DNA from 2 places in the Nocardioides sp. NPDC057767 genome. Region 2 is predicted to be linked to the other one. Evidence: predicted binding sites of a transcription regulator. Region 2 holds the regulator's gene; the other holds the start of a gene.

Region 1 (6,559 bases), on a different contig from region 2:
GCCGGGATAGCGGCGCGGGACCGAGGTGAGCCAGACCCAGGCCATCCGCGGCCCGATCCCGCGGCCGACGAAGGCCGGCTCCCCGATCGCGTAGTCGAAGCCGATCGCGTCCGGGTCGGGCGTGAGCAGGGCGTAGTCGGGCTCGTCGCTGATCCGGTAGTCCTGGCAGAAGCCGACCGAGCGCCCGTTGACCTCGATGACCCAGAAGGTCACGGGTGTCTTGCCATCGATGTCGGGCCCGTAGTTCTCCGTCACCCACTCGGGTGTGGGCTCGCCGTCGACGGCGTACCACCGGTGCACGTGCTCGGCGTTGAGCCAGCGGATCAGGTGCGGAAGGTCCCCGCGGGTCATCGGTCGCAGCGCGACCACAGGCATCGGGTCGGAGGAGAACTCCTTCACCTCGCCCGAGAGGTCCACGGCGTACGCAGGCCGCCCGGCGATCCTCGTCGCCGCCGAGGCCCAGCTCTCCCCCGGGCGCGTCACCCCGCCGAGACGTTGTGTCCCGGTGTGGACGGCGACCGGTGTGAACATGACCTCAGGCTAGCGCCGAGGGGTCAGTGGGCCTGACCGCCACGGCGGTCGACCAGCGGCGGCTGGGAGGACCAGGGGAAATCGATCCAGCGGTCGGTCTTCTTGTAGACGTAGTCGGCGTTGATCACCGTCCACGGCTTCTCGAAGATCACCGCGGTGCGCGCCTCGGCCACGTGGCCCTCGCAGAAGTCGTGCACGATCTCCAGGGTCTTGCCGGTGTCGGCGACGTCGTCGGCGATGAGCACCTTCATGCCGGTCAGGTCGACCGCGGCCGGGGTCGGCGGGAGCATGATCGGGACGTCGAGACGCTCGTTGACGCCGGTGTAGAACTCCACGTTGACCGCGGACAGGTTCTTCACGTCGAGGGCGTAGCCCAGGCCCATCCCGAGGGCCAGGCCACCGCGGGCGATGGAGAGCACGATGTCGGGCTCGTAGCCGCTGTCGACGACCTTCTGCGCGATCTCGCGCACCGCGGTGCCGAAGAGTTCGTAGGTCAGGATCTCGCGCTCTTGCTGCTCACTCACAGGTCGGATTCTGACATGAGACCACCGGCGTCATCTTCATCGGCGAGGGCGAGCTCCTCGCGAACGATGCCGTAGGCCACACCGGCGCCGTATCCCTTGCGGGCGAGCATCCCGACCAGGCGCCGGGTCTTGGTCTGGTCGTCGAAGCGCTCCAGCGAGCGCAGCTTGCGCCGGACCATCCGCCGGCCGGCCTCACGCTCGTCGTCCGGGTCGATCTCGTCGAGCGCCTCACGGGCCACGTCGTCGTCGATCCCCTTGCGGCGCAGCTCCTGGGCGAGCGCCCGGCGCGCCAGGCCTTTTCCGGGCTGGCGGCTGGCGATCCAGGCCTTGGCGAAGGCCTCGTCGTCGATCAGGCCGACCTCTTCGAAGCGGTCCAGCAACCGCGTCGCCAATGCCGGCGGGACCTCCTTCTTCTCGAGCTTGTCGGCGAGCTCCTTGCGGCTGCGCGCCTGGCCCGTCAGGGCGTCGAGGAGGATCTTGCGCGCGATCGCCTCGTGGTCGGGCTCGGGATCGTTCTTGGGGTCCGCCGGGTCGGCGGGGCGAGGCTTGCGCGTACGCGACCGTGTTGGTTTCGACACGGACTCGCTCGCTCCCCTCGACAAGCTCGGGACATCGCCTCGCGAGTCCGGCTCAACCACCGGAGTGCCGGCCCAGGCCTCGACTCCCAGGGAGACATCCCCCAGCCAGTCGGGCGCGGGTCGCTCGTCCACCCAGGGGTCCTGGGTGGACGAGCGGTCACGCTTGGACGAAGCCACGGGCGCTCAGGGGCCTAGAAGTCCTCGACACCAGCGGGCTCGGCCGCGGGCGCGGCCTCTGCCTCGACGGTCGGAACGACACCGAGCTTCTCCAGGATCCGCTTCTCCAGCTCGTTGGCCAGGTCGGGGTTGTCCTTGAGGAAGTTGCGGGAGTTCTCCTTGCCCTGGCCGAGCTGGTCGCCCTCGTAGGTGTACCAAGCGCCGGCCTTGCGGACCAGGCCCGCCTCGACACCGACGTCGATCAGGCCGCCCTCGCGGGAGATGCCCTTCCCGTACATGATGTCGAACTCGGCCTGCTTGAACGGCGGGGCCACCTTGTTCTTCACGACCTTGACGCGGGTGCGGTTGCCGACCATGTCGGTGCCGTCCTTGAGCGTCTCGATCCGGCGCACGTCGAGTCGCACCGAGGAGTAGAACTTCAGCGCGCGACCACCGGTCGTGGTCTCGGGCGAGCCGAACATCACGCCGATCTTCTCGCGCAGCTGGTTGATGAAGATCGCCGTCGTGCCGGAGTTGTTGAGGGCCGAGGTCATCTTCCGCAGCGCCTGGCTCATCAGTCGCGCCTGCAGACCGACGTGGCTGTCGCCCATCTCGCCCTCGATCTCGGCCCGCGGCACCAGCGCCGCGACGGAGTCGATGACGATCAGGTCGAGCGCGCCCGAGCGGATCAGCATGTCGGCGATCTCCAGGGCCTGCTCACCGGAGTCGGGCTGGGAGACCAGCAGGGCGTCGGTGTCGACACCGAGGTTCTTCGCGTATTCCGGGTCGAGGGCGTGCTCGGCGTCGATGAAGGCCACGATGCCACCGGCGCGCTGCGCGCTGGCGACCGAGTGGAGGGCCACCGTCGTCTTACCCGACGACTCCGGACCGTAGATCTCCACGACCCGGCCGCGAGGCAGACCACCCAGGCCCAGCGCCACGTCGAGCGCGATCGAGCCGGTCGGGATCACCTCCAGGGGAGCCCGGGTCTCGTCGCCCAGCCGCATGACCGAGCCCTTGCCGAACTGCCTTTCGATGTTGGCGAGAGCGGCATCCAATGCCTTCTCGCGATCACCTGCCGCCATGTTCTTTCCTTCCTGAGGAGCAGATTTCTTGCTCCTGCCTGCCGCTTGTCCACGTGTCTTCGTCGTCATCAAGGCAGACGCTAGACGGGACCACCGACAGTTTCTGAACGGGACCCTCCGGCACGGTGTTTCACGACCCCTCGCAAAGCACGAACCACGCTCCACCTACCACCACACTAACCCGAACAAGCGTTCGATGTGAACACCTGTTCGGGCGTGTCGGGGCCGCCGAACCCTCAGTGGCCCTGCATCTCCATATGCTCGGCGGGAGCCGGGTCGCTGCCGAGCTCGTCGGCGACGGAGACCGAGAGGCCACCCAGCATGAAGGCGAAGATCGCCACCGCCAGGGCACCGCTCGAGAACGCCGGGATGTAGCGACGGAAGCCCTGCTGAACCGGCTCCGCGCCGTGGTACTCGTGCGTCAGCGCGTGCCCCTTGCCCCGCTGCAGCAGGTAGCGGTTGACCGGGAAGGCGGCCACGAAGGCGACCGTCAGCGCGATCATCATCCCGACCCAGAACACGACGTTGACCAGCCCGGCCTCCATGGCCCCGGGGATGAGCGCCATGACCAGGTTGTCGACCAGCTCCATGGTCGCGATCGACAGCGTGTCGGCCGCGAGCACGACACTGAGCGCCGCACCGAGGGCGAGCCCCGACTTCAGCAGTGGCAGGGTCGAGAGCGCGTAACCGAAGAGGAACGCCAAGGAGACGGCCAAGACGATCGTCCACCCCGTGCCGAGGCCGATCGCGGTGCCGATCATCAGGCCGGCGATCTCGCCGATCGCACACCCGGTGAGGCAGTGCAGCGTCGCGCTGGCGGCCATCGCGTTCACGCCGCCCCCACCGTGGCCGCCATGGGCACCGTGCCCGGAGTGCGTCGAGTGGTCGGCGTGCTCACCATGACCCTCGTGCATCGAGTGCTCATGTCCGGCGTGCACGTGCTCGTCCTGCGACTTCATGTCGCTCCCTTGCTCGATCGTTCGTCTGCCTACAGGCAATTCATACCCCATGGGGGTATAGTCTCGCAAGCGATATCCGCCCCGCACGCCCGCTTTGTCCAACCGCACGCGACTCCTTAGGGTGTGCGTTGTGTGGACGGCACGACGACAGCGGACGACCCGGACGGCCGCACGCGCCAGCCTGCTGGCGGCGGTGCTGGTCACGGTTGCCGGCATGCTGGGCATGCATGCGCTGAGTCTGCACGGCACCCGCACCGACGGCGAGCACGCCACGCTGCACCTGCCCGCAGCGCACGTGGGCCACACCCACGCCCTCGACCATGCCGACCACGGATCCGACGCCGGCCACACCGGACAGCCCGGCGACGACGGGCACACCGCGATGCTGCTGTGCGCGGCGTTCCTGCTCGCTGCCGGCGCGCTGCTCCTGAGCGGGCTGTGGCGGCGTACGCCTGCCTGGTGGTTCTCCCAGGCACGCCGACGCGCGCGCACAGCCGGGTCCGCGCTCTTCGTCAGCCGTCCGGCGACCAGGCCACCGCCGGAGTGGGAGTTCTCCGTCATCAGGTGCTGATCGCGCCCTGATCCACCTGCGATCAGGGACGCCCCCGAGTGCAGGTAGGTCGACAAGGCCCGGAAACAGCACATCACAAGGAGAAACAACAGATGCGTACGCAACGTCCCCTCATTCGCGCGACCTGGGCCGCGGCCGGCCTGGCCGTGCTCCTGACCCTGTCCGGCTGCGGCGGCAGCGAGGAGGCCAAGGCCCCGCAGAAGCTCTCGGAGACCGAGCACAACAAGGCCGACGTCGCCTTCGCGACCGACATGATCCAGCATCACGCCCAGGCGATGGCGATGGTCGATCTGACCATGGACCGTACGCTCGATCCCGAGGTCCAGGAGCTGGCCGATGCGATCCGGGCAGCGCAGAGCCCCGAGATCGAGACCATGTCCTCCTGGCTCCAGGAGTGGGGCGAGGAGGTGCCCTCGACGATGCGCGACCACGTCAACGGCGGCCACGAGGGCCACGGCGACGAGGAGAGCAGCATGTCCGACTCGATGGAGGGCATGGACGCAGACATGCCCGGGATGATGTCCGCCGAGGACATGGACGCCCTGGAGAGCGCTTCCGACGCCGAGTTCCAGGACATGTGGCTGGAGATGATGATCGAGCACCACGAGGGTGCGGTCGAGATGTCCGAGTCCCAGCAGGACGAGGGCCAGTTCAAGCCGGCCGTCGATCTCGCCGGCACCATCATCGAGTCCCAGTCGACCGAGATCGACACGATGGAGAAGATCCTCGGCTGAGGCCCTGGCAGCGGGCAGGGCCGCCTGACGGCCCTGCCCGCGCTGCCTGCCTCTCAGGCCGCGCGGTCAGCCCGGCGGGCCACGTACGCAGCCCCGAACAGCACCGCGACCAGCAGGATCGTGCCGAGCGCGAGTGCCGGATATCCGGCCGCGTCGACGACGACGCCCGAGACCGCCCCTGCGGCCGCCGCGGCGACGCCCATGATCAGGTCAGCGCTGCCCTGGACGTCGGCGCGGACCTCGAGCGGGGTGTGGTCGGCGACGGAGGTGGCGGCCGCGATCGTGGCCAGCGACCAGCCGAGACCGAGGAGGAAGAGCCCGGCGAAGATCCGCCCCGAGCTCCCCTGCGGCGCCGCGGCGCACAGGACCAGGGCCACCAGGAGCACCCCGCCGCCGAGCGCCATCACGTCGGCCCGGCCGACGCGGTCGGCGAGCCAGCCGGCGACCGGCGCGAAGGCGAACATGCCCAGGACGTGCCCGCTGATCACCAGCCCGATGACCTCGAGCCCGGCCCCGCCGTGCTCCATGTGGAGCGGGGTCATCACCATCACCGCCACCATGGTGGCGTGTGCCGCAGCCTGTCCGACCACGGCCGCCGCGAGCGCGGGCCGGTCCCGGATCGCGACGAGCGCCCGGCGCCAGCTGGTGGTCTCGACAGGCTCGACCACCGGTGCGGACTCGACCACCGGTGCGGACTCGACCACCGGTGCGGACTCGACCACCGGTGCGGACTCCACGACCGGTGCGGACTCCCGGGCGACCAGCAGCGGGTCAGGCCGCAGGAAGGCCCCGACCACCAGCGCGGCGGCCAGCATCCCGATCGACCCGACCGCGAACGGCCCGGTGAGCACCGGGATCCCGACTGCGTCGGAGAAGACCTCGGCCACACCGGTCAGGTTGGGGCCGAGCACCGCTCCGAAGGTGGTCGCCCAGACCACGACCGAGAGTGCCCGCGCCCGGCTTCTCGCCGGGGCCAGGTCGGTGGCCGCGTAGCGCGCGCCGTTGTTCGCCGCGGTGGTCGCGCCGAGCAGGAGCGCACCGACCAGCAGCAACGTCATCGAGCCGACCACGCCGGCCAGGACCGCCAGCAGCCCGCCGGCAGCGCCGAGCAGGTAGCCCGCCAGCAGCCCGAAGCGGCGCCCGCGGGCGTCCATCACCCGCCCCAGGACGTACGCAGCCACCGCCGCGCCCAGCACCTGGGTCGTCTGGGACAGACCTGCCATCGACTCCGACCCGGACAGGTCGCGAGCCAGCAGGGAGGCGGTCGCGATGCCGATGGTGATCCCCATCGCTCCGACCGCCTGGGTGGCGACCAGGGTCAGGATGGTGCGCTTCTGAACCGCGGCCACCGCGGTCGGAGCCACCAGCGTCACCGCTCACGCGCCGGCAGCTCCAGGGCCTTCCAGACCGCGGCCCAGACC
Region 2 (10,723 bases):
AGCGAGTGGTGCTCGTGGGCGTGTGGGCCGGCGGCACCCAGACCGACGCCGAGAACTCCCTCGCCGAGCTCGCGCTGCTGGCCGAGACGGCCGGTTCCGAGGTCCTCGAGGCGATCTACCAGCGCCGCCAGGCGCCCGACCCCGCGACCTACATCGGCCGCGGCAAGGTCGAGGCACTCAAGGAGATCGTCGCCGCGACCGGCGCCGACACCGTGATCGCCGACGGCGAGCTGGCGCCTTCGCAGCTGCGAAACCTGGAGGACCGCACCGGGGTCAAGGTCGTCGACCGGACCGCGCTGATCCTCGACATCTTCGCCCAGCACGCCAAGTCCCGCGAGGGTCAGGCTCAGGTGGAGCTCGCTCAGCTCAACTACATGAAGCAGCGGCTTCGTGGTTGGGGTGGCAACCTGTCCCGTCAGGCCGGTGGCCGGGTCGCCGGTGGTGCCGGTATCGGTGGCCGTGGTCCCGGTGAGACCAAGATCGAGACCGACCGTCGCCGGATCAACACCAAGATCGCGAAGCTCAACCGCGAGCTGAAGGCGATGAAGGGCACCCGCGACACCAAGCGCGCCGACCGCAAGCGCCACCAGATCCCCGCGGTGGCGATCGCCGGCTACACCAACGCCGGCAAGTCGTCGCTGCTCAACCGGCTGACCGGTGCCGGGGTTCTCGTCGAGGACGCGCTCTTCGCGACCCTGGACCCGACCACCCGGCGTACGACCACCGAGGACGGGCGGGTCTACACGATGTCCGACACGGTCGGCTTCGTGCGTCACCTGCCGCACCAGCTCGTCGAGGCCTTCCGCTCGACGCTGGAGGAGGTCGCCGACGCCGACCTGGTCGTGCACGTGGTCGACGGCTCCCACCCCGACCCTGAGGGCCAACTGGCCGCGGTGCGTGAGGTGTTCGCCGAGATCGGTGCCGGCGACGTGCCGGAGCTGGTCGTGATCAACAAGGCCGACATCGCCGACCCGCTCGTGATCAGCCGGCTGCTCCGCGCCGAGCCGCACTCGGTCGCGGTCTCGGCCAAGACCGGCGAGGGCATCGACGAGGCGATCAAGGCGGTCGAGACCGACCTGCCGCGACCGGGCGTGGAGTTCTCCGCGCTGGTTCCCTACGAGCGCGGCGACCTGGTCAACCGGATCCACCAGCACGGCGAGATCGACCACCTCGAGCACACGGCCGAGGGCACCGTCGTCAAGGGCCGCGCCAACGCGGACCTGGCGGGTGAGCTGGCGGCTTACCCGAACTGAGCGCACCCCGCCTGATCCAGGGCTGGCTCGGCGTTTCGACATTGGCTCTGCCACGCTCGTCCCGCACACTTGGGGACGGTCGGTCGACGGAGAGGGCACGGATGCGCACAGAGGTACGCCGCGCGGCGCGCGCCACGGTCGTGAGCGCGCTGGCTGGTGCTGTCCTGATGGCCACGCTCGCCGGCTGTGCCACCGAGGGCGACGGGGTGCTTCCGGGCGCCGAGGGCAGCCACGGGGCCGAGGTGACCCAGGACCTGTGCGCCCGGCTGGCGGCCGAGTCGATGACCCGCGCCTCGGTGGTGACCGGGGCCGGTGAGCGGGTCGTCGTGATCGGCGACTCGTGGGCCTCGGGGTTCGGGCTCGACGACCCCGGCCTGTCCTGGCCGCGCTATCTCGACGGCGAGGTCCGGGTCTCCGGGTTCGGCGGCACCGGCTACGCGCGCGGCTCGATGGAGACGTGCGGTCCGATCTCCTTCCCCGAGCGGATTCCCGACGTGATCGCGCAAGGGGCCGACCTGGTCGTTCTCGAGGGCGGCATCAACGACTCCAAGAGCGACATCGAGGACGTCGAGAAGGGCTTCCGGGCCACCCTGGACGAGCTCGAGGGCTATGAGGTCGTCGTGCTCAGCGCGCCCAGGGTGAACTCCCGGGCCAAGGCGATCAGGGTCGTCAACAAGATGATGCGCCGGGTCTCGGCGGAGTACGGAGTGACGTACATCAATGTCTTCGACCTGCAGCTGCCGATGCTCGAGGACAACACCCACCTGACGGTCGCGGGCCACATGCAGTTCGGGGAGATCGTCGCCCGCCGGATCGCGGAGAGCCGATCGGAGACTGTCCCCGCCCACGGCTAAGGTTGCCCGAGTGACCGCAACCGAGATCGCCTCCCAGTCGCCCGTACGTGAAGCCCTGGCGGATGCGGTCGCGACCCTCGGCGGTGCCACCCGCGAGGGCCAGGTGATGATGGCCGACGCGGTCGCGCAGGCCCTGGCCGACGAGGAGCACCTGCTGGTCGAGGCCGGCACCGGCACCGGGAAGTCGCTGGCCTATCTGGTCCCGTCGCTGCTCCACGACAGCCGGGTCGTGGTCGCCACCGCGACCCTGGCGCTGCAGCACCAGCTCGTCGAGCGCGACCTGCCGCGCCTGGTCAAGGCGATCGGCTCGCGTCCCGGCGTGGATGCCTCCTACGCGGTGCTCAAGGGCCGCTCCAACTACGCCTGCCTCCACCGTGTCCGCGAGGGCGCGCCCGACGACCAGGGCACCCTGGTCGACGTCCCGCTCGGCCCGATGGCCGAGAAGGTCCTGGAGCTGCGCAGCTGGGCCGAGGAGGAGGCCGAGAAGGGTGGCAGCGGCGAGCGCGACTCGGCGCCGCGCCACACCGACCGTGAGTGGCGTCAGGTCTCGGTCAACCACCGCGACTGCCTCGGCGCCGCCAAGTGCCCCTTCGGCGAGGAGTGCTTCGTCGAGGTCGCCCGCGACAAGGCCCAGAAGAGCCACCTGATCGTCACCAACCACTCCCTGCTCGCGATCGATGCGATCGAGGGCGTGCCGATGATCCCGGAGTACGACGCGGTGGTGATCGACGAGGCCCACGAGCTGGTCGCCCGGGTGACCCAGGCAGCGACCGACGAGCTGACCGCCGCAGAGGTGGAGCGTGCCGCCCGCCGGGCGCAGAAGCACGTCGAGGGCTCCGAGGCCGACGACCTGGCCGACGCCTCCGACGCGCTGCGGGCGGCGATCAACGAGACCTCGCCGGGGCGGTTCGTGACCCTCCCGGAGCTGGTCTCCGACGCGCTGGTGCTGGTGCGTGACGCCGCGCGCTCCGCGCTCTCGGCGCTCCCCAAGCCGAAGGACTCCGACAGCGCCGACCCTGGCTTCCAGCAGGCCAAGGGCGGACTCCAGGAGGTCTTCACGACCGCTGAGCGGATGGCCGCGGTTTCCGAGCACGACGTGATCTGGCTCAACGAGGGCAGCGACCGGATCCCGCCACGACTCTGCGTCGCGCCGCTGCAGGTCTGGGCGCAGATGCGCGAGAAGCTGCTGCGGGAGAAGACCGTCGTGTTCGCCTCGGCGACGCTCAAGCTCGGCGGGGACTTCGGTCCCGTGGCCGGATCTCTCGGGCTCAAGGCGGAGGAGCGCACCGAGGTGGGTGCCGGGGCGCAGCGCACCGAGGACGTGCTGCCGTGGGTCGGGCTCGATGTCGGCAGCCCGTTCGACTACGGCCGGCAGGGGATCCTCTACGTCGCCCGCCACCTGCCTCCTCCCGGCCGCGACGGCATGGGCGCCAAGACCCTGGACGAGATCGTCGACCTGGTCGACGCCGCCGACGGACGTACGCTCGGGCTCTTCTCGTCCCGTCGCGCGGCCGAGGCGGCCGCCGAGGTCGTGCGCCAGAAGCTGCCTCACCTGACCACGCTGGCGCAGGGCGACGCCCAGCTGCCCGAGCTCGCAGCGCAGTTCGTCGCAGACCCCCACACGGTGCTCTTCGGGACGCTGTCGCTGTGGCAGGGGATCGACGTGCCCGGCGACACCTGTCAGCTGGTGATCATCGACCGGATCCCGTTCCAGCGGCCCGACGACCCGCTGATGTCGGCCCGGCAGCAGGCGGCGGACAAGGCCGGCGGCAACGGATTCATGCAGGTCGCCGCCACTCATGCCGCGTTGCTCATGGCCCAAGGCGCCGGCCGGCTGATCCGCACCACCACCGACCGCGGGGTGGTGGCGGTGCTGGACGCCCGGCTGGCGACCGCGCGCTACGGCGGCTTCCTCAAGGCCAGCCTGCCGCCGATGTGGGCCACCACCGACCCGGCCATCGTGCGCCAGGCGCTGAAGCGACTCTCCGAGTCAGCCTCCGCCTGACGCCGGTCGAGTCGGCTCGTACTGACCGAAAAGCACGTCGAGTCGGCTCGTTGGAACGAGCCGACTCGGCGTGATCTGGGTCAGCGGTAGGTCTTGGCCCACCAGCGGTGGGTGGCCTTGTCGGGCGTGGCGACGCCGTGGCAGGAGTACGGGGTGCCCTGACCGCAGGTGAAGTTGCTGCTCGCGTTGGCGAAGGTGACCTCGACCTTGCGGATCCGCTTGGAGGAGAACCCCTCGATGGTCTTGGTGGCGATGCCCTGGCTGTTGGGCTTGAGGTGGTAGACGCCGCGGGTGCCGTCGGTGCGGAAGATGCTGATCACGGCAGCGTTGGCGTTGGGGCGGGCGACGTCGACCTTGATGCGCAGCTTCCAGCCCTTGCCGACGTTCTTCGGGACCAGACGCTGGGAGGCGTAGGTGAGGTGCTTGAGGGTGAACTGGCCGTCGACGGTCTGTCGCTTGGCGGGCAGCGCGGTGCGGCCGTCGTAGACCGGCGGGTAGTAGGCGCCACCCTCGCTGTAGCTCTTCGCGGGGGCCAGGTTGGCGGCGGCGAAGCGGGCGTACTGCAGCTTCAGCGTGGTGCCGCGCGCGGCGAGCGTCTGTCGGATGGCCGCGGTGGAGTAGGTGGACGGGGCCCGGTTCCAGACACCGAGGACCACCTCCGGGAGGGAACCCCGCTCCTTGGCGAAGCGCTCGGAGAGGTAGCGGAAGAAGATCCAGTTGCCGTAGATGCCGAGGTTGGAGACGTTGGAGTTGTCCAGCGGCTTGCGCTGGTCCTCCAGCTGGCCGTAGGCCAGGTACTGGCGGTTGTCGTTGATGCTGTCGTAGACCTCGTCCTCGACCCAGGTCGCCGTGGACTCCATCATCCAGCGGTCCTCGCCGGCGTCGTAGGCGAACTGGACCGCGTGGAAGTACTCGTGGGCGGCGGTGACCCGGAGGTTCTCGGTGGGCGTGTTGGCCGTGCCGTACTCACTGGTGGCGTAGTCGTTGTCCAGGACGCAGTAGGCCGTCGCGGCGGTCTTGGAGACCTTCGTCTCGGGGGCGCAGTAGCCGTAGTAGCCCTCGTCGTAGAGGTTCTCCAGGTAGATGTCGACCTTGCCGGGGGTGACCGTCTTGTCGGCGGCAGGCTTGCGGTAGCCCGCCTGCACATAGATGTTGTGGACCTTCGTGACCACGTCACGGACCTGGGTCGCGTACGCCACCGAGGCGCTGTCGCCACCCTTGCCCGGCGTGTAGTGGACGCAGACGACGTCGCTGCACGTCTCGGTCGCGGTGCGCGGGCGGGCGAGCAGCTCACGCGCGGCCTTCTGGTTGGAGCCGTCCAGGGCGTCCTTGGCGTTCCAGAGGTTGGTCAGGGCGATGGTCGCGTCGGGCCGGCCGGCGACGTGCCGACCTGGCACGACCTGGCGGGCGCCACGGACCGACTGGTTGCGCTTGACCTTCTTGGCCTCGGCGAGAGCCTCCCGGGCCTCCTCCTCTGTCACCGGCTGTGCGGCGCTGGTGTCGCCGCCGGTCCGCACCGAGCTCGCCGGGGTCGATCCGGTTGCGGGCATGGTGGCGGCGAAGGTGGCCACTACCATCCCTGCGATCAAGACGAGGGAGCGTTGTTTGCGGTTGATCCGGCGGGCAATGTTTCGCATGAGATACCAGACGTTCGGGAAGGTAGACCAGGGCAGTCTAAGGGCACGCGACTCGGCCACATCGGTGAAACGCCTAGACCGGCTCGGTGACGTGATGGAGCCGGTTGCTCCCGCTCGCGGTGGCGTACGACCTGGCCCAGGTGGCCGTGGTCCTGGAGTCCTTGCGCTCGCCGATGACGTACCAGTCCATCTGGGCCCGGTTGCGGGTCACGTCGAGGACCGAGAAGCCGTGGTCGTCGAAGTTGAGGTAGCGCACATGGCGGTTGGCGGTCCTGATGATGTTCTCGACCGTCACGCTCACCGTGCGGCGCGGTGCGCCGAGGATGTCCTTGAGGTTGTTCGAGGTCACCGAGGTGGCGACGAACTCGACGCCGGCGGTCCTGCCGAGCGGGTAGACGGCGGAGTCGTACGGCAGGTCGCAGGCCCACGCCGAGTGGATGTCGCCGGTGACGAACACCGTGTCGGTGATCGCGTTGTCGCGGATGTGCTCGAAGAGCTCGGTGCGGTCGGCGGTGTAGCCGTCCCACTGGTCGACGTTGTAGGCGATGCCGTTGTCGGGCAGCAGCCCGGTGACGTCGTTGACCGGGCTGACCAGGCTCTTCGGGAGGGCCGCGAAGGTGACCGGCGCGATCATGACCGGGTTGCCGACGATCTTCCACCGGGCGTCGGTGAGCAGGCCCTCCTTGAGCCACTCCAGCTGCTCGTCGCCGGTGATCGTACGGTCGGGGTCGTCGACGCCGGCCAGGTCGGTGCGGGCGACCTGCTCGGAGCGGTAGGAGCGCAGGTCGAGCATGCTCAGCTCGAGGAGGGTGCCGAACCTCAGCCGCCGGTAGATGCGGTCGTGGAGGTGCCCGCCGGTCTCGACGACGGCAGTGCCGTCGACACGTAGCGGCATCCACTCGTCGTAGGCCTGGTTGGCGTTGGTCTTGCGGTCGATCCAGTCGTACTCGCCGGGCTCGTTGTTCTCCGCACCCAGCAGCCAGGCGTCGTTGGCGGACTCGTGGTCGTCCCAGGTGACGATCCAGGGCAGGTGTGCGTGCGCGTCGGCGAGGTCGGCGTCGCGCTTGTACTGGGCGTGCCGGACCCGGTAGTCGGCCAGGGTGTGCATCTCGTGGGCCGGCTCGTGCGGGCGGATGTCCTCGTTGGCCATGCCGTAGCCGTACTCGCCGGGGCCGTACTCGTAGAGATAGTCGCCCAGGTGGAGGATCGCGTGCAGGTCGTCGCGCGCGGCCAGATGGCGGTAGGCGGCGAACCAGCCGGCCTGCAGGTTGGAGCAGGAGACCACCCCGAAACGTACGTTGTCCGGGGCCGCGTCCGCAGCCGGAGCGGTGCGTGTGCGGCCGACGCGGCTGGTCTGGCCGTTGTAGGTGAAGCGGTAGAAGTACCAGCTCTCCGGGGACAGGCCGGTGACGTCGAGCTTCACGGTGTGGTCGCGGTCCGGGCCGGTGAGCTGGGTGCCCTTGGCGGTGAGGCGGCTGAAGTCCGCGGTCGGCGAGACCTCCCAGTGGACCAGGATCTCCTCGCCCCGTCCGGACCCCGGGGTCGCCTCCGCGGTGGGCGTGACCCGGGTCCAGATGACCACGCGGTCCGGGAGCGGGTCGCCGGAGGCGACGCCGTGCTGGAAGTGGTTGAGCGTGGTGCCGGCTGCCTCGGCGGGTGTCGGCAGTGCCACGACTCCCACTCCTGCGGCGGTGGCCAGGCCGGCGGCGATGAGGGTGCGGCGGTCGATCTGCGTCTGGGTCGTGCTGCTCTGAGTCACGCTGTATGGAACGACGCAGCCGCCGGCCCTGTCATGGGCCGGCGGCTGGATTTCACGCAGAGTTCCCGGACTGGTCGCGGGAGGTGTGAGACAGGACTCAGAGGCTGCGCAGGACCGCCGTCACCTTGCCGAGGATCGTCGCGTGGGTGCCGTCGATCGGCTCGTACGCCGCGTTGTGCGGCAGCAGCCACACCTTGCCGTCCTTGCGGGAGAGCGTCTTGACCGTCGCCTCGCCGTCGATCAGCGCGGCCACGATCTCGCCGTTCTCCGCGGTGGGCTGCTGGCGCACGACCACGAAGTCGCCGTCGCAGATCGCGGCGTCGACCATCGAGTCACCGGAGACCGAGAGCAGGAAGAGGTCGCCGTTGCCGACCAGCTGCTTGGGCAGCGGGAAGACGTCCTCGATGCTCTGCTGGCTCGAGGTCTCCTCGGCCAGGATCGGGCCACCGGCCGCGATCCGACCGACCAGGGGAACCATGGTGGCGTCGGGGTTGGGGTTGACGACGGCCTCGGCGGTGAGCGCCGGCTCGGTCTCCTCGCCGGCCATGGCCTTGCGGTGGGCCATCACCTCGGGGAGGAAGACCTCGAGGGCACGGGGTCGCTTCGGGTCCTTGCGGATCAGACCACGCTGCTCCAGCGCGCGCAGCTGGTGGGCGACGCTGCTGGTGCTGGTCAGCCCGACGGCGGCACCGATCTCGCGCATGCTGGGCGGGTAGCCGCGCTGCTCGATGCTGTCGCGCAGGTGAGCGAGGATGCGCTGCTGACGCGGCGTGAGCCCGGTCGCGTCCGGCGGCCCGTCGGGCAGCTCGCGGACGCGGCTCTTCTTCGAACCGCCTGATCCGGTGCCTGTCTTCTGCGTGGTCATGTCATCACATTAGTCCCTCTGGCACCACGACATCAAACATCTGTTCGATCTCGTTCGAAGTGCGTGTCGGCGTTCAAAAATTCCTGACGTCGCTACTTGCGTTGTTCGAACACGTGATCTACCTTCGAACATGTGCTCGATCGAACACGTGATCGAGAGACTTGTGAACTGGAGGCCGTGATGAGTGCAACCGTCTATGTGCTGCCCGTAGCCGAGCCGCCCCGGCCCGTGCCGGAGGTGCGTCGCTCGACGGTGCGGCTCACCCGTCGTGGGCGGATCGTCGTGTTCGCCTTCGCGCTCGTCGTGCTCTTCGCGATCGCTTTCGTCGGGGCGCGGGTGGCCTTCGCGGTGGACGGTGATGCCGACAAAAGCCCCGCCCCCGCCGCTCACACGATGGTCGTCGGCGATGGCGACACGCTCTGGGACATCTCCGCGGAAGCCGTCGCCGGGACCGGCGCTTCGATTCGGGAGATGGAGCAGAGGATCAAGGAGCTCAACGGTCTCGAGTCCTCGATGCTCGTGTCCGGGCAGACCCTGATCGTTCCGACCGCGCCGTAGCGGGCGCCCACAGATGTCCGGCTGCTCCTTCGAGGGAGTCAGCCCGCGCGGCGGGCACCCTGGCAGCCGGCAACCGGGGAAATGTGAGAGTGCTGCAGACGATGGGAAGCGTCTGCAGCACTCTCGCTGTCCTGGCGGTCGTCGTCAGTGACGCCCGCGGTAGGGCGTGTCCGGCTCGGGCGGCGGCCACTGCTTGTTGCGGGTGCTGTGACGCGGCGGCCACTCGTCGTCCGGCTGAGCGGCGGGCGGTTCCTGGGGCTGTCGTTGGGTGGGCATCGCCTGCGTCGCTGCCGGATCCTGGGTCAGTCGAGCCCTCGAGCCGGTCTGGCCGTAGCTGGCCGGAGCCTGGTAGGCGCCGGACTGATACTGCGAGGAGCCGGCCTGCTGGGTGGGGTAGCTGTCGGTGCCGTAGCCCTGCGAGCCGTACGCCGGGGAGCTGGTCGGCGTGGAGGCCGGGGTCGGCGGGCTCGTGTAGTAGGGCGGGGTGCTCGGCGGCGTCGGCGGCTGGTAGCTCGGCGTGCTGTAGGCCGACCGGCTCCCGGTGTTGCCGAAGTCCGAGGAGCTGCTCGTGTAGCCGTAGGGCGACTGGGAGCCCGTGTCGGTGTAGGCCGAGCGGCTGCCGGTGTCACCGTAGGGAGCCTGGCTCCCGGTGTCGGAGCTGTGCCGGCCGTAGGAGCCGGTGTCCTCGTAGCCGTAGGAGCCGGTGCCGTAGTAGTCCTGCTCCATGTAGGTCGTCTGGTCGCCGTATGGCTGCTCCGGGTAGTCCTGCTCCTCGACGTAGGCGTTGGAGTGGCTTCCGGTGTAGTCGTCGGCGGGCGGTGGGGTGGGGGAGCCGGTGAGGGCCCGCCAGGCCTTCCCGGCGAAGGTGAAGGTCAGGAAGAGACAGGCGACTGCGACGACGGCCGCGACGGCGAGCTTCACCCAGGCGCCGGAATCGCCTCCTCGTGCGTCGGCCCCGAAACCGACGGCGACCCACACCAGCACTCCCCAGATGACGAGGAATGCCAGCGTCGCGATCGCAGGCAAGATGAACGGTGGCCGGGGACCGCTTCTGGGGCGCGTGCCTCTCCGCGACCCGACGCGATTTCCTCCGGAGATGTTTGTCACGGGGTCATTCTTACCCATCTGGGCCAGCGCGTCGCCGCTGAACCGGAATCTTTCGGTGTTTGACCGACGACACGCCGGGCGCACGGGGAAACGCGGCGCTCGCTTGCATCGACTGGGGGGCGGGCGTACGGTTACCACTACATCTAGTAGTTACACCGCTGTAGTTATCCACATCTAGTTCACATGAACAGGTGGATGACCCACAGCGACGGGGGTGTTGTTCCACAGGGACTCACGCTCAATTCCACAGGTTCCACAGGCTCGGGCCGCCGCTGAGACGGCCTGGATCCACAAGGCTTCACGAGAGGGGCTCGACCGTGCACTGTCCGTTCTGCCGACACAGCGACACCAAGGTTCTCGACTCCCGCGTGGCCGAGGACGGCGGCCAGATCCGGCGTCGTCGGGTCTGCCAGGAATGTGGGAAGCGGTTCACGACCGTCGAGCAGATGCAGCTGATGGTGGCCAAGCGCTCCGGCGCGGCGGAGCCGTTCAGCCGCGACAAGGCGGTGCACGGCGTACGCAAGGCGTGCAAGGGCCGCCCGGTCACCGAGGACCAGCTCGCCTGCCTCGGCCAGGAGGTCGAGCAGGCGCTGCGGAGCCAGGGGTTGGCTGAGGTGCCCAGCCACGAGGTGGGGCTGGCGATCCTCGCGCCGCTGCGCGAGCTCGACGAGGTGGCCTACCTGCG

Evidence for each region. Region 2 encodes LexA, which represses DNA repair genes until DNA is damaged. Its sites were predicted from a motif close to TCGAACANNTGTTCGA; they were not measured.
Region 1: a site for LexA is predicted at 3,056-3,071, ahead of recA (recombinase RecA). Genes of this name have one in related genera too.

What each region holds. Positions count from the first base shown of each region.
Region 1 is NZ_JBHVKJ010000080.1:9,686-16,244, reverse strand. It holds gene ACFVDI_RS26525 (GNAT family N-acetyltransferase) at 1-531, opposite strand, end outside; gene ACFVDI_RS26520 (phosphoribosyltransferase) at 555-1,055, opposite strand; gene ACFVDI_RS26515 (regulatory protein RecX) at 1,052-1,633, opposite strand; gene recA (recombinase RecA) at 1,825-2,874, opposite strand; gene ACFVDI_RS26505 (DUF4396 domain-containing protein) at 3,111-3,833, opposite strand; gene ACFVDI_RS26500 (DUF6153 family protein) at 3,964-4,404, shown strand; gene ACFVDI_RS26495 (DUF305 domain-containing protein) at 4,497-5,138, shown strand; gene ACFVDI_RS26490 (MFS transporter) at 5,192-6,502, opposite strand; gene ACFVDI_RS26485 (DUF3046 domain-containing protein) at 6,508-6,559, opposite strand, start outside.
Region 2 is NZ_JBHVKJ010000010.1:16,285-27,007, forward strand. It holds gene hflX (GTPase HflX) at 1-1,253, shown strand, start outside; gene ACFVDI_RS07240 (SGNH/GDSL hydrolase family protein) at 1,355-2,107, shown strand; gene ACFVDI_RS07245 (ATP-dependent DNA helicase) at 2,118-4,112, shown strand; gene ACFVDI_RS07250 (MXAN_6640 family putative metalloprotease) at 4,193-5,683, opposite strand; gene ACFVDI_RS07255 (alkaline phosphatase D family protein) at 5,823-7,508, opposite strand; gene lexA (transcriptional repressor LexA) at 7,606-8,373, opposite strand; gene ACFVDI_RS07265 (LysM peptidoglycan-binding domain-containing protein) at 8,554-8,931, shown strand; gene ACFVDI_RS07270 (hypothetical protein) at 9,076-9,957, opposite strand; gene nrdR (transcriptional regulator NrdR) at 10,356-10,723, shown strand, end outside.